2 regions of the Pseudomonas nunensis genome follow, and region 2 is predicted to be linked to the other one. Evidence: riboswitches for the same ligand, from Rfam matches in the RefSeq annotation. Region 2 holds a riboswitch; the other holds the start of a gene.
What was found. A riboswitch is a leader RNA that binds a small molecule or an ion and turns the genes downstream of it on or off. The one in region 2 is predicted to bind cobalamin.
Positions count from the first base shown of each region.

Region 1: it holds a riboswitch for cobalamin, as region 2 does, so the genes downstream of both, cobO (cob(I)yrinic acid a,c-diamide adenosyltransferase) here and NK667_RS13110 (CbtB domain-containing protein) in region 2, are expected to answer to the same signal.

Region 1 is NZ_CP101125.1:4,296,372-4,304,165, forward strand. Features, by position in the region: gene NK667_RS18720 (cobyrinic acid a,c-diamide synthase CobB) at 1-1,386, opposite strand, end outside; gene cobO (cob(I)yrinic acid a,c-diamide adenosyltransferase) at 1,397-2,008, opposite strand; cobalamin riboswitch at 2,090-2,319, opposite strand; gene NK667_RS18730 (hypothetical protein) at 2,474-3,058, shown strand; gene NK667_RS18735 (PQQ-dependent sugar dehydrogenase) at 3,125-4,438, shown strand; gene NK667_RS18740 (O-methyltransferase) at 4,566-5,219, opposite strand; gene NK667_RS18745 (C40 family peptidase) at 5,240-5,782, opposite strand; gene NK667_RS18750 (C40 family peptidase) at 5,948-6,586, opposite strand; gene hda (DnaA regulatory inactivator Hda) at 6,800-7,504, opposite strand; gene NK667_RS18760 (AI-2E family transporter) at 7,735-7,794, opposite strand, start outside.
Region 2 is NZ_CP101125.1:3,064,512-3,072,305, forward strand. Features, by position in the region: gene cobN (cobaltochelatase subunit CobN) at 1-3,204, opposite strand, end outside; gene cobW (cobalamin biosynthesis protein CobW) at 3,208-4,269, opposite strand; cobalamin riboswitch at 4,366-4,577, opposite strand; cobalamin riboswitch at 4,764-4,992, shown strand; gene NK667_RS13110 (CbtB domain-containing protein) at 5,111-5,314, shown strand; gene NK667_RS13115 (CbtA family protein) at 5,326-6,033, shown strand; gene NK667_RS13120 (cobalamin biosynthesis protein) at 6,030-6,443, shown strand; gene cobM (precorrin-4 C(11)-methyltransferase) at 6,526-7,272, shown strand; gene nfuA (Fe-S biogenesis protein NfuA) at 7,466-7,794, opposite strand, start outside.

The DNA.
Region 1 (7,794 bases), 1.2 Mb from region 2:
GAGCAGGCTCGCTCCCACAGTGGACTGCGTTTCTTCAGGCATCCCACCTTCTAATGTGGGAGCGAGCCTGCTCGCGAAGGCGGCCTCAAGATCAGGCGCAAACAGCGCGGCAATCGCCGACGGATTCGACGGAAAATAAAAATGCACATAAGAGGCCGTCATCCGCCCCTCACGATAAACCGCCTCCGCCCCGCGCCCGCCGTTAGGGCTCAAGCCCCGAGCAATCGGCTCCAGCTCCGTGCTGGTCAACGAATGGTGATAGGTGTGCCCACGCAACAGGCCTTCCGGCAACTCGACCGCTTGCAACGCCAATGCCGCCAGACGCTTTTGCATCACCGCATCCCCGGCCAGCAACCCGACCAGTTCAGCGCGAGTACCTTCAACGTCAGTCAACGAATCGAGCAGATAAAGCATCCCGCCACATTCCGCCAGCAACGGTTTACCTGCGGCGTGATGCGCGCGAATCGCGGTCAGCATCGAGGTGTTTTGCGACAGCGCCACATGGTGCAGTTCGGGGTAACCACCGGGCAGATACAGGCTGTCAGCTTCGGGCAATTCGGTATCGCGAATCGGCGAGAAGAATGACAACTCGGCGCCCATCGCTCGCAGCAAATCGAGGCTGGCGCCGTAGGTGAAAGCGAACGCTTCGTCACGCGCCACGGCAATACGCACGCCCGCCAGCAACGGCTCGGCTTCGAGCACATCCGGAGCTGCGAATTCGACGGCCGGTGGCAACGCTACCTCGCAGCTGCTGGCCAACGCATCGGCTGCGGCGTCGAGGCGCAGATCGAGGTCGTTCAACTCGCTGGCCTGCACCAAGCCAAGGTGACGGCTCGGCAATTCGATCCCGGTTTCCCGGGACAGTGCGCCGTACCAGCGCAAGCCTTCAGTCAGGCTGCCTTCGAGCAATTGCGCGTGACGCAAAGTGCCGACGCGGTTGGCGAGGACGCCGGCAAACGGCAGGTCCGGCTGATACTTCGCCAATCCCAATGCCAACGCACCAAAGGTCTGGGCCATGGCGGTGCCGTCGATTACACCGAGTACCGGCACACCGAAGTGCCGCGCCAGGTCAGCGCTGGACGGCGTGCCGTCGAACAGGCCCATGACGCCTTCGATCAGAATCAGATCGGCTTCACCGGCGGCTTCCCACAACAGCCGACGACTTTCCTGCTCGCCGACCATCCACATGTCCAATTGATAAACCGGCGCACCGCTGGCGCGCTCGAGGATCATCGGGTCGAGGAAGTCCGGGCCGCATTTGAACACGCGCACCTTGCGCCCCTGATTGCGATGCAACCGGGCCAGCGCGGCGGTGACGGTGGTCTTGCCCTGACCGGAGGCCGGCGCGGCAATCAGTACCGCCGGGCAATGACGTATGCTTTTCATAAAATAGTATTCACAGCTCGACGCCTTTTTGCGCTTTGATCCCAGCCTGGAAAGCGTGCTTGATCACGTTCATTTCGGTGACGGTGTCGGCCAGTTCGATCATTTCCGGCTTGGCGCCGCGACCGGTGACGACGACATGTTGCATCGGCGGACGGGCCTGCAAATCGCTGAGCACTTGATCGAGATCGAGGTAACCGTGCTTGAGGGCGATGTTCAGCTCATCCAGCACCACCAGGCCGATCGACGGATCGCGCAGCAGTTCACGGGATACTTCCCAAGCGGCTTCGGCGGCAGCGATGTCGCGCTGACGGTCCTGGGTTTCCCAGGTGAAGCCCTCGCCCATCACATGAAAACGCACTTGCTCCGGGAAGCGCCGGAAGAACAGTTCCTCGCCAGTGCTGTTACGGCCCTTGATGAACTGCACCACACCGCACTGCATGCCATGGCCCATGGAGCGGGCGAGCATGCCGAAGGCCGAGCTGCTTTTGCCTTTGCCATTGCCGGTCAGCACCAACAGCAGGCCGCATTCGTTCGGCGAATTGGCGATGCGCTCGTCAATCACGGCTTTTTTTCGCAGCATGCGCGCCAGGTGGCGTTCGTCACGATCGGGGGTATCAGTCATGGGGGAGCTCTCCGTTGAGGCTGGATAACGGCGGGCAGGCACAAGAATAGACGGCAAAAAGCCTGGCATCGCCCACCGTGATGCCGCTGGATGGATCAGGCCGGTCTCCGGGCTCATGAGCGGTTTGCACCGGACTGCGCGCCTTCCCATGTCAGTCGACACAGTGGCTCAAGACGCAGCTTTCACTCATTTACCGTTGCGGGGGCAGCGCCGGGATCGTGGTTGTTCATCAATGAACAACGTCACTCACCGGCTTCCCTGTTTCACTCTGTCGACCACGGCCACAGAGCACCTGAAACAAGCCGCGAAGGTTAGAGGGTTGGGGGTGGAGCGTCAATTAAAGCCGGGACGCCACCGGGCGAATTTCTGCCGTCGATCAATTATCCGACGTCATTCTTGTGCCACACTCTGAGCAGTGATATCAAAGAGCCACAATCTCACAACACAATAATAAGGGTGAGCCACATGCAAGGCATGATCATCAGCAATCCGAAGCTGGAATTCCTGCGCCCGCTGCTGGAACGCTGGTTTGACTGTATCGACCGCTATAACGCTGTGCGCGGCGATAATGATGCACCGTACTGGTTCGACGAAAAAGCCAATATCAGCCTGCTTTCGGCCGCGGCCTGGATGGCGGAAATGGTCACGCTGCAACAGACGCCGACCCGCAAACAGACCGAAGAAGGCGAACGCAATGCTCGCGCCGATCTGTTGATCGCCGCCAGCGAAGCACGCGCTTACCTTCAGGCCACCCAGCGCTGGCCCAAGGTCAACAGCCTGAACCTGACACAAGCCTTGGTCGATATCACCGGCGACGCCAAGCGGATCAGCTACGCCAGCGACCTGAAACTCGGCTGCCTGTTCGTGGCTCCGCAAAAAGCCCAGCAAAGTGCCACCCCCGAAGAACTCCAGGACATGGTCGACGACTTGCAGAAGGAACACTCCTGCGCCGTGGCCTGGTATTTTCCCTACGCCTATCGCAAGTTGCGCAACGAATCCGGCCAGTATCACCCGGGCATTGCGGTGCTGTTCAAAGAGGCCCGTGGCTGATCGGTTGAACCATCGCGGCTGTTTGCTTCTCTAGATTAGATCAGTGCATTCATAGGGAAGATCAGCATGCGCAAACCCCAGCTCGTTCTCGTTATCGCACTCGCCGGAGGGCTTGTTGCCTGCGGCGAGACCTCCAGCCTGCAAGTCACGGACGGCACCGGTCCATCGCCCAAACTGCCAGAACCGAACAAAACCCTGATCCCGACGGTGAATATCGCCCCGGCGATCGGCTGGCCGGCTGGCGCCAAACCGACCCCGGCGGCGGGAACCCAAGTGGCGGCATTTGCTGAAAACCTCGATCACCCGCGCTGGCTCTACGTGCTGCCTAACGGTGATGTGCTGGTGGCGGAAACCAATGCTCCGCCCAAGCCTGACGACTCCACCGGCATTCGCGGCTGGGTGATGAAGAAAGTCATGGGCCGCGCCGGCGCCGGTGTTCCAAGCCCGAACCGGATTACACTGCTGCGGGACAAGGACCACGACGGTGTGGCCGAAACGCGTACGGTGTTCCTGGAAAATCTCAGCTCGCCCTTCGGCATGGCACTGGTCGGCAACGATCTGTACGTGGCCGACTCCGACAAGTTGATCCGTTTTCCGTACAAGGACGGCGAAACCTCCATCACCGCGCCAGCCACCAAAGTTGTCGATCTACCGGGCGGCACGCTGAATCACCATTGGACCAAAAACGTCATCGCCAGCAAGGACGGCAGCAAGCTGTACGTGACGGTGGGCTCCAACAGCAACGTCGGCGAAAACGGCCTGGATAAAGAAGAAGGTCGCGCGGCGATCTGGGAAGTGGACCGAGCCACCGGCAATCACCGGATCTTCGCCTCGGGCTTGCGCAACCCCAACGGCATGGGCTGGGAACCGAGCAGCGGCGCGTTGTGGACCTCGGTCAACGAGCGGGATGAGATCGGCAGCGACCTGGTGCCGGACTACATCACCTCAGTCAAAGACGGCGCGTTCTACGGCTGGCCGTTCAGCTATTACGGGCAGCACGTCGATGTGCGCGTCGAGCCGCAAAATCCGGAAATGGTCGCCAAGGCCATCGCCCCGGATTACGCCGTCGGCCCGCACACCGCTTCGCTGGGCTTCACCTTTGCCGAAGGCAGTAAACTGCCGGCACCGTTCACCAACGGCGCCTTCGTCGGCCAGCACGGCTCATGGAACCGCAAACCGCACAGCGGCTATAAAGTGATTTTCGTGCCGTTCACCGCAGGCAAGCCGACCGGGCAGCCCGTCGATGTGCTGACCGGGTTCCTGGATAAAGATGAAAACGCTTTGGGTCGGCCGGTGGGTGTGGTGATCGATCAGCAGGGAGGCTTGCTGGTGGCGGATGATGTGGGGAACAAGGTTTGGCGGGTTTCGGCGGCTAAATAAAACTCTTCCTGCCAACACCAAACCCAATGTGGGAGCGGGCTTGCTCGCGAAGAGGGTGTGTCATTCAACAATAATGTCGACTGACACATCGCTTTCGCGAGCAAGCCCGCTCCCACATTTATAAGCGTCAGCGTTTGCGGCAAAGCGTTAATCCATCGCCAATCGGCAGCAACGATAAATCCACTCTCGCATCATCCTTCAACGCTCGATTGAGCTTCTGAATCGCCCGCGTGTCGACGCTCTCGGGATTGCTCTCCAGCACCCGTCCGCTCCACAACGTGTTGTCGAATATCGCCAGACCACCCACCCGCAGCAAACGCAGGGCGTGCTCCAGATAACTCGGGTAGTTAGCCTTGTCAGCATCGATAAAGATCAGATCAAACACGCCCGGTTGTTCCAGCTGAGCGAGGGTTTCCAGCGCCGGCGCCAGACGCAAATCGATACGTTCGGCGAGCCCCGCTTCCTGCCAGTAACGCCACGCGATGGCGTTGTAGTCGCCGGGGATATCGCAACAGATCAACGAGCCGTCCTCCGGCAACGCCGCCGCCATGCACAAGGCGCTATAACCGGTGAAGGTGCCGATTTCCAGCAGACGCGTGGCGCCGGTGAGTTTGACCAGCAAGGCGAGGAACTGCCCCTGCTCAGGCGCCACTTGCCAGCGGGCCATGGGCAGCGTCTGGGTTTCATCGCGCAAGCGCTTGAGCAGCGACGTTTCCCTGAGGGAAACGTCGAGCAGGTATTGATACAGGGAATCGTCGAGATTGAGCGTGCGATTGGTCATCACAACCTCCGCGTAAAAACCTACTGATTACGCGCCAGATGCTCTGGTTGCAAGACGCGTTTGGCGCTCAGGTAGGCTTTCTGCCAATAGGCTTTGGAAAGGCTGTCGAGCTTCACCGTGCCGCCGGTGGCAGGCGCGTGAACAAAGCGGCCTTCACCGACGTAGATACCGGCATGGCTGACCTGGGAGCCGCCATTGGTGGCGAAGAAAATCAGGTCACCGGTTTGCAGGCCTTCCTTGCCGACATTGGCCGCTTGCATGCTGATCATTTCGCGGGTGGTGCGCGGCAGGGAAATGCCGGTGACGTCACGGTAGACGTAACCGATCAGGCCACTGCAATCGAATCCGGAATCTGGCGTATTGCCGCCCCAGCGATAGGGCGTGCCCACCAGGCCGAGGGCGCGAAACAACACGTCTTCCGCTTCAGGGGAGAATGCTTGGGCAGGGCCAAAAATAATCGGCGCTCGAACCACTGGCGCGGGCTGCGGCGGTGGCGTGCGGCTGGCGCAAGCGCTGAGCAGCGCTGCAAAGAGCATCAGGGTGAGGCGGGCCGACATCGTCATAAGCAGAGCATCCTGATCTGGCTGCGGCTTTTTTCTGCCGGAAAGACAGAAAAGAAAACCGCCTGCGCAGAGCACAGGCGGTTTGCCATCAATAATAGACAGGATTCTAGCGCTTATGCGCCAAACTTCAAGTAAGACTTTAAGTTCGCCTTACATAAAGTGTGCTTACTTGCGAGCGGTGACCACAGTCGGGGCCATCGCAAGTGCGCGCTTGGCTTCGATGAAGGTTTTGCTCCAGTAGCTGTCGCCCAGGCTATCGACTCGCACGCCACCGCTTTTGCGGCTGCTGGAGTGGATGAACTGGTCATCACCGAGGTAAATCCCGGCGTGACTGACACGACCGCGACGACCATTGGTGGCGAAGAACAGCAGATCACCGGGCTTGAGATTGTTGCGCGAAACCAGCGGGGCGTCCACGTTGATCATTTCGCGAGTGGAGCGCGGCAGGTTCATGCCGGCCTCTTCGCGGAACAGGTAGCCGATGAAGCCGCTGCAGTCGAAACCGGCTTCAGAGGTACCGCCGAAACGGTAACGAGTACCGATCAGGGACATGCCGCGTTCGAGGATGCTGTCAGCAAGGACCGGAAGCTGGTAAGACTTGCCGTCGGCGAAGCTGGCCAGTTCTTTTTCGGTGGCCGTTTCTTCCTGGAAAAGAGTGTCCTGATACAGGACGGAAGATTGGGCGGTAACAGAGTTTTTAACCTGCTGTTGTTGCTCTTGCTGAGTCACTGGGGAGTGAGCAGCGCAACCGAACAACAGGGTGACGAGTGCGAGAGGCACGAGGGGTGCGAAGCGATTTAGCATGGGCACGACCGTGGCTGATAGTTGTAAAGAAGCCGAGACTATGCCCGCTATCAACCTCATTTGCAAATTCAATCGAACTTAATGTGACTTCCCGGTTTCTCGTTTACATCTAAGCGCTTAAACCCGTTCTGAATCTTGACGCAGCCTGCAGCCATGCAGGAAAGCGGATTTTCTGGCGCCTGGAATATGCCAAAAGCCGCTAAAAGCCTTGGTTTACCAGCCTAAAGTCTCTTTCAGAAATGGGATCGTCAGCTTGCGCTGAGCTTGCAGCGAAGCCTGATCGAGACGTTCAAGCAGCTCGAAAAGCGCACTCATGCTGCGGGTGCCACGGGTCAAAATAAAATGCCCGACTTCGTCCGTCAGGTGCAATCCGCGACGGGAGGCGCGCAATTGCAGCGCGCGCAATTTATCTTCGTCCGAAAGTGGGCGCATCTGGAAGATCAGCGCCAGGGTCAAACGTGATTTGAGATCCGCCAGCTTCACCGGCAGTTCACGCGGCGAGGTCGAAGCGGCGATCAGCAAGCGTCGACCGCTGTCACGTAGCCGATTGAACAGGTGGAACAGCGCCTCTTCCCAATCCGCGCGACCGGCGACGGCCTGCAAGTCATCGAGGCAGACCAGTTCGTATTGTTCGAGGTTGTCGAGAATCTCGATGCCGCGATCCAGCAACTCGGCGAGCGGCAAGTACACCGCCGGTTCGCCCATCTGCTCGAACCGCAGGCAAGCGGCCTGCAACAAGTGCGTGCGCCCTACCCCGTCCTTGCCCCAGAGGTAAATCAGGCTTTCGGTCCAGCCGGCGTCGGCTTCGCATAGCCGCTCGACATAGCCGAGTGCAGCGGCATTGGCGCCTGGGTAGTAATTGATAAAGGTAGCGTCATCACGCAGACGCACACCTAGGGGCAGCTGAATCGGTTTCATGCTGACTGAACAGTTCCAAAGGAACCGTTAGTGGCCTCTATGTAAAGTTTGCGAAGTTTATACCCGTGGGGCAGCCCGCACAATGCGGCAGACCACAAGCAAAATCAAAGGTTTGCGTTAACGCACTGGTTTTGTGACAGATTCTTTGGCGGTGCATGTGACAGCCAATAGAAAGAAGCGGGCCAGCCTGGCACGTAACCAGGCCGCCCGTTAAGGGATATCAGACAGTTTTACAGCTCGGGCTCATCCATCCCACTGTACACATCTGAATCTTTATACAAATCATGCAG
Region 2 (7,794 bases):
GATGGTGCCCTGCACGCCCGCGCCATATGCACCGGGCTTGGCCCCGAAAATCCGCCAACCGGCCTGACGCCGCGCTGTTTCTTCATCCATACCGCTCGCCAACAAGGCTTCACGCTCGGCGCGAACCTTGGCGGCCAATGGGTTGAGATCGTCCGGTTCGTCCAGTTCGGCGACGGCTTGTACCGCCGCATCAAACAGACGAATCAGGTTGGCAAACGCATCGCGGAAGAACCCGGACACACGCAAGGTCACGTCCACTCGTGGACGGTCGAGCAAACTGATCGGCAGGATTTCGAAATCATCGACCCGCTGACTGCCGGTGGCCCACACCGGGCGCACGCCCATCAGCGCCATGGCCTGGGCGATGTCGTCGCCGCCGGTGCGCATGGTCGCCGTGCCCCAGACCGAGAGGCCGAGCTGACGCAAGTGGTCGCCATGGTCCTGCAAGTGCCGTTCGAGAATCAGGTTGGCGGACTGGAAACCGATGCGCCATGCGGTGGTGGTCGGCAGGTTGCGCACGTCCACCGAATAGAAATTGCGCCCGGTGGGCAGGACATCGAGGCGACCACGACTGGGTGCGCCGCTCGGGCCGGCCGGGACGAAACGACCGCTGAGGGCGTCGAGCAGGCCATGCATTTCTGCGGGGCCGCAGGCGTCGAGGCGTGGGGCGACGACTTCGCGCAGGTTGTCGAGGATGGCATGCACTTCAACCCAGCCGGGATCCTGTGGGAGCGGGCTTGCTCGCGAATCGGTTGACCATTCAACATCGATGTCGATTGACCCACCGCTTTCGCGAGCAAGCCCGCTCCCACAGGGACCGAGATCGCCTGAAGTTTGCGTGATCAACTGTGCGGCAAACAACTCCAGCCGTTCACGGGTATCCCCCGCCGTGCGCCACGCTTCATCGCTGATCGATTGCAGTTCATCGGGACGCGGCCCAACCCAAGGTTCAGCCAACTCACAATCCAGCGGATCAAACCCTAACGCGAACGCCTTGGCCAACGCCCGCAGCAAACTCGACTGCGCGCCACGCCCATCGCCACGAGGAATCCGCAGCAGCGCCAGCAACGTATCAATGCGCAAGCGCCCGGTCGGCGACTCACCAAAAATATGCAGGCCATCGCGGATTTGCGATTCCTTCAAATCACACAGATACGTGTCCAGGCGCGGCAGCCAGATCGCCGCATCCGCATCGCTGTCGAGTTTTTCGTCGAGTTGCAGTTCGCGATCGATGTGGGTGTCGCGCACCAGTTGCAGGATGTCGCGCTGCAACTCCCGGGCGCGGCGTGGATCGAGCAGTTGGGCTTCGTAATACTCGTCTGCCAACAGCTCAAGGTTGCGCAGCGGGCCGTAGGTTTCGGCGCGGGTCAGCGGCGGCATCAGGTGATCGATGATCACCGCTTGGGTGCGGCGCTTGGCCTGGGCGCCCTCGCCCGGGTCGTTGACGATAAACGGATAGATGTTCGGCAGCGGCCCGAGCAACGCGTCCGGCCAGCAGTTTTCCGACAGCCCGACGCCCTTGCCCGGCAGCCATTCCAGATTGCCGTGCTTACCCACGTGGATCACGCCGTGGGGGCCATAGGTGTTGCGCAGCCAGAAGTAGAACGCCAGGTAGCCGTGAGGCGGCACCAGATCGGGATCGTGATACACCGCGCTCGGATCGATCTGATAACCCCTGGCCGGTTGAATGCCGACGAAGGTCAGGCCGAAGCGCAGCCCCGCAATCATCATGCGTCCGCCACGGAACATCGGATCGTTTTGCGGCGGGCCCCAACGCTCCAGCACCGCTTGGCGATTGGCCTCAGGCAACGCGTCGAACATAAGCAAATAGTCGTCCAGCGCCAGGCTTTGCATGCACGGGCGCTGGTCGAGGGTGTCGAGGTCATTGCTGATGCCGCCGAGCAGTTGCTGGATCAACGCGGTGCCGTTGTCCGGCAACTCGGCCGGCAGCGGATAGCCTTCTTTATACAGCGCACGCAGGATATTCAGCGCCGCAGCCGGGGTGTCGAGGCCGACGCCGTTGCCGATGCGACCATCGCGGGTCGGGTAGTTGGCGAGAATCAGCGCGATGCGTTTTTCGCCATTGGGCACCCGCGCCAGATCGATCCAGCGCCGCGCCAGTTCGGCGACGAAATCCATGCGCTCCGGTTGCGGCCGGTAGCAGACCACGTCGGACTGACTGCGCTCACTGCGCCAAGCCAGATCCTTGAAGCTGATCGGCCGGCTGATGATGCGCCCGTCGAGTTCCGGCAACGCGATGTGCATCGCCAGATCCCGTGGGCCGAGGCCTTGTTCGCTGGCGCGCCAGCCGGGTTCGTTGTCCTGGGCACAAATCGCCTGGATCACCGGGATATTGCGGCGAAACGGTCGCAAGTGCGGCGCTTCGGGGCTGGATTGGGCGAAACCGGTGGTGTTGAGAATCACCGATGCTTCCACTTCATCCAGCAGGTCCTCGACCACCGTCAGGCAGCCGGGCTCTTTCAAACTGGCCAGCGCAATCGGCAACGGGTTCAGCCCGGCCGCTTGCAAACGCTGACAGAAAACATCAATGAAAGCAGTGTTCGCCGCTTGCAAATGCGAGCGGTAAAACAGCACCGCCGCCACCGGTTGATCGGCCTGCCAGTCGGCTTGCCAATCACTCAGTTCAGCTGGGCTTTTTTGCGGATGGTAGATCGCGGTGCGTGGCAGAGTTTGCGGCTCAGCCCAGGCGTAGTCGCGACCCAGCCAGCGATTGGCCAGGCAACGGAAAAAATCCAGGGCATTGCCCATGCCGCCCTGACGCAAAAACTGCCAGAGTCGATCGCGGTCTTCCGCGCCCACGGTACTGAGGTCACTGAGCTCCGGGTCCGGGCGGTCATCGCCGGGCACCAGGATCAGTTGCACGCCGCGTTCAGACAGTTCGACCAGCCGCTCGACACCATAACGCCAATAAGCGATGCCGCCGTGCAGCGAGATCAGGATCACCTTGGCGTGGCGCAGCACTTCATCGACATACAAGTCCACCGACGCATGGTTCTGCACCTGCATCGGGTTGGCCAAGCGCACACTCGGGTAGTCGTCGGGCAATTGCTGCGCGGCTTCGGCGAGCAGCGCCAGGCTGGAATCGCCGCTGCAAAGGATCACCAGTTCGGCGGGGGTTTGTCCAAGGTCGGCAATGTTGTCATCCGACACGAAACCGCCGGGCTGGGTCCTGAGCAGGTGCATGGCTTAAACGCTGAGCGCGGCGCGCAGTTGCGCTTCGAGTTGAGCGGCGTCCAGTTCCTGGCCGATCAGCACCAGACGCGTGGTGCGCGCTTCTTCGGCGCCCCATTGGCGGTCGAAGTGCTTGTCGAAGCGCGTGCCCACGCCCTGGATCAGCAGGCGCATCGGCTTGTTCGGGATCGCCGCGAAACCCTTGACCCGCAGGATGCCGTGCTTGACCACCAGTTGAGTCAGCGCGTCCATCAGCAGGCTTTCGTCAGCTTGTGGCAGCTCGATCGAGATCGAATCGAAGGCGTCGTGATCGTGATCGTCTTCACCTTCGTGGTGATGATCGTGACGGCTGTGGCGGCTGTCGATGTGTTCTTCGGAGCCGGCGCCGAGACCGATCAGCACGTCGAGTGGCACGCGACCGCTGCTGGCTTCGATAACTTTAACGGCTGGCGGTAGTTCTTCGGCGACTTCCAGGCGCACGCGGGCCAGGTCTTCCGGGCTGATCAGGTCGGCCTTGTTGAGGATGACCAGGTCGGCGCTGGCCAGTTGGTCGGCGAACAATTCGTGCAGCGGCGATTCGTGGTCCAGGTTCGGATCGAGTTTGCGCTGGGCGTCGACTTGATCCGGGAACGCGGCGAACGTGCCAGCGGCTACGGCCGGGCTATCGACCACGGTGATGACCGCGTCAACCGTGCAGGCGCTGCGGATTTCCGGCCACTGGAAGGCTTGCACCAGTGGTTTTGGCAGGGCCAGGCCAGAGGTTTCGATGAGGATGTGGTCGAGGTCACCGCGACGCGCAACCAATTCGCGCATCACCGGGAAGAACTCTTCCTGGACCGTGCAGCACAGGCAGCCGTTGGCCAGTTCGTAGACGCGGCCGTTGGCCTCTTCTTCGGTGCAGCCGATGGAGCACTGCTTGAGGATTTCGCCGTCAATGCCCAGCTCGCCGAATTCGTTGACGATCACCGCGATGCGGCGACCCTGGGCGTTGTCGAGCATGTGCCGCAGCAAGGTGGTTTTGCCCGAGCCGAGGAAGCCGGTAACGATAGTGACGGGGAGTTTGGCCAGTGTTTTCATCGGATGCCCTTTGGCAAGGTGGCGGGCATACGGGACGACGACCGCAGCGATAAAGGCGCGGAAAATTTCGCCACCGGATCACCCCGCCCGGTTGTAGTGAGAATTCGTTTCGAGGCAGGTCTCCTGGCTGACGGTGTGCCGGTCGTTGGACTGGCGTTGGCTGCGCCTTCCCGCGAACCCTTTGGAGGGGTTTGCAGTGGCGTGGCAGCGAACATCACCGTTCACAGTTGCGGGGGCAGCCGCGGCATCGACCGCGTTCCCTTCTTAGCTTCGGCAAACGCCGAAGAACCTCGAAAGCGCAAGGCTACGCATGGTGTGGGGGCGGGTCAATGTTCTGCTGAGTTCTGTAGCGACTGTGATGACGCCTTCGCGAGCAAGCCCGCTCCCACATGGGAATGCGGTTACCTGTGGGAGCGGGCTTGCTCGCGAAGGGCGCGACTCGGTTTCCAACTGAGAACCCATGCCAATTGACTCCCCCGCCCCGCCCATGCTCTCCTACACGCCTTGTTACGGGTGCCCTTCACAGGGTGAAACGGGAAACCGGTGAATCATGTGCTTTACTCTAAAGCCATGTCAGTCCGGTGCTGCCCCCGCAACGGTAAGCGAGCGAAGAATCAGATCCACTGTGCCGGCAGTTCGGCATGGGAAGGTGATTCTTGCAGGTTTCGGCGCAAGCCTTGACCCCTCGTGAGCCCGGAGACCGGCCCGCAACACAAAGTGACCAGTACGATCACTGAATAACAAACCCGCGGTGGGCGGGCGCTGTTTGAACCTCTGCGCGCACGCTCGCAGGGGTTTGCATGCGCTCAATTCACCCGCTGACAGACCAGAGGGAAGCGCCATGTCGATCATCAGCAGCACCGACAGCAGTACCAAGAAAGCCACCGCCAGCACCACAACCACCCTGAGCCAACGCCTGACCGCCGCCGTTTGTGCGTCGATCCTTGGCGCGTGCCTGGTGTATTTCGCCGGTTTCTCGCACATCGAAGCGGTGCACAACGCCGCGCACGATACCCGTCACAGCTCCGCGTTCCCGTGCCATTGAGACCTGCCGACATGATCAAGCGTATCGCGCAAACCGCAGGTTTCACCGGGCTGCTGGCCGCCCTGCTGCTGACCCTGCTGCAGAGTTTCTGGGTCGCTCCGCTGATTCTCCAGGCGGAAACCTATGAAAAATCCGAGCCTGCCGCAGTAGTTGCTCACGAGCACGCCGATGGAGCCATGGCCGCACACACCCACGACGCCGAAGCCTGGGAGCCGGAAGACGGCTGGCAGCGCGTGTTGTCCACCACCGGCGGTAATCTGGTGGTCGCCGTCGGTTTCGCACTGATGCTCGCCGGTCTCTACACCCTGCGCGCCCCGACCAAAACTGCTCAGGGCCTGCTCTGGGGCCTGGCCGGTTACGCGACCTTCGTGCTGGCGCCGACCTTGGGCCTGCCGCCTGAATTGCCGGGCACTGCGGCTGCCGATCTGGCACAACGGCAGATCTGGTGGATCGGTACTGCAGCGTCCACCGCTGTCGGCATCGCGCTGATCGTGTTCAGCCGTCACTGGCTGATGAAGATCCTCGGCGTGGCGATTCTGGCGGTTCCGCACGTCATCGGCGCGCCGCAACCGGAAGTCCACTCGATGCTGGCCCCGGAAGCTCTGGAATCGCAGTTCAAAATCGCTTCGCAGTTGACCAACGTAGTGTTCTGGCTGGCCCTGGGCCTGATCAGCGCCTGGTTGTTCCGCCGCAAAAGCGATGGTCAATACCACGCATGACTGAACAAGGCACAGCGCCGACTTTAGTGGTCGGCCTGGGCTGCCAGCGCGGCTGCCCCGCCAGCACATTGCGGGCGCTGCTCGATCAGGCACTGCAGGCGCATCACATCGAACTTCGCCAGATCAAGGCCTTGGCCAGCATCGACCTGAAGCGTGATGAACCGGGCCTGATCGAGTTAGCCGCGCAGCTGGGGCTGCAGGTGATGTATTTCAGCAGTGAGCAATTGGCCGGTTACCAATTGCAACTGAGCCATCAATCGCAGATCGCGTTTGAACGCACCGGCTGCTACGGCGTCGCGGAAAGCGCCGCCCTGGCCCTGGCTGAACACCTGGCCCAGGCACCGGCGAAGCTGCTGATTTCCCGACAAAAATATGCCCAGGCCACCCTCGCATTGGCCAGTGCTGCATAAAATCCCCGATAATCCCTGCCTCGATCATGAGCAATCTTCATCTGAAGCCTTGCCCAGCCCCTTTTTTCCATAGGAACTGACGATGACCGTCTACTTCATTGGCGCAGGTCCCGGCGACCCGGAACTGATCACCGTCAAGGGCCAACGGCTGATTCGCAGCTGCCCGGTGATCATCTACGCCGGCTCCCTGGTGCCGGTCGCGGTGCTCGAAGGCCACCAGGCGCAAACGCTGGTCAACAGCGCCGAGCTGCACCTGGAACAGATCATCGAACTGATCAAGACCGCCCACGGCAACGGTCAGGATGTCGCGCGGGTGCATTCCGGTGATCCGAGTCTGTATGGCGCGATTGGCGAGCAGATTCGCTACCTGCGAGAGCTGGGTATTCCGTTTGAAATCATCCCTGGCGTCACGGCGACAGCGGCTTGTGCGGCGTTGCTGGGAGCGGAGTTGACGTTACCCGATATCTCGCAAAGCGTGATTCTGACTCGCTATGCCGACAAGACCGCGATGCCGGCCGGTGAAGAACTGGGCAGTTTGGCGCAGCACGGGGCGACCATGGCGATTCATCTGGGGGTCAATCATTTGGAGAAGATTCTGGCCGAGTTGCTGCCGCATTACGGCGCGGACTGCCCGATTGCGGTGATTCACCGGGCGACGTGGCCGGATCAGGATTGGGTGGTCGGGACTTTGGCGGATATCGCCGGGAAGGTTGAGGCCAAGGGGTTTCGGCGCACGGCGTTGATTCTGGTGGGTCGGGTGTTGGGAAGCGATCACTTTAGCGAGTCGTCGCTTTACCGCGCGGGGCATGCGCATCTTTACAGGCCCTGAAGCACTTGTGGCGAGGGGGCTTGCCCCCGTCCGGGGGCGAAGCCGTCGCAAAACCTGCATGCAAGGTATGCCTGAAAAATGCAGGGGCCGCTTCGCAGCCCAACGGGGGCAAGCCCCCTCGCCACAGGTAACTGTTCACGTATAAAAAAACGGCACTCACGGGTGCCGTTTTTTTTATGCCGCAGCGAACACCTTAGTAGTAGGCGTTTTCTTTCTGCGTGTGGTCGGTCACATCGCGAACGCCCTTGAGCTCCGGAACGCGCTCGAGCAAGGTGCGCTCGATGCCTTCACGCAAGGTCACGTCTGCCTGGCCGCAGCCCTGGCAACCGCCGCCGAACTTCAGCACGGCAATGCCGTCCTCGACCACATCGATCAGGCTGACCTGACCGCCGTGGCTCGCGAGCCCCGGGTTGATCTCGGTTTGCAGGTAGTAGTTGATGCGCTCGTTGACCGGGCTGTCGGCGTTGACCATCGGGACTTTGGCGTTTGGCGCCTTGATGGTCAGCTGGCCGCCCATGCGGT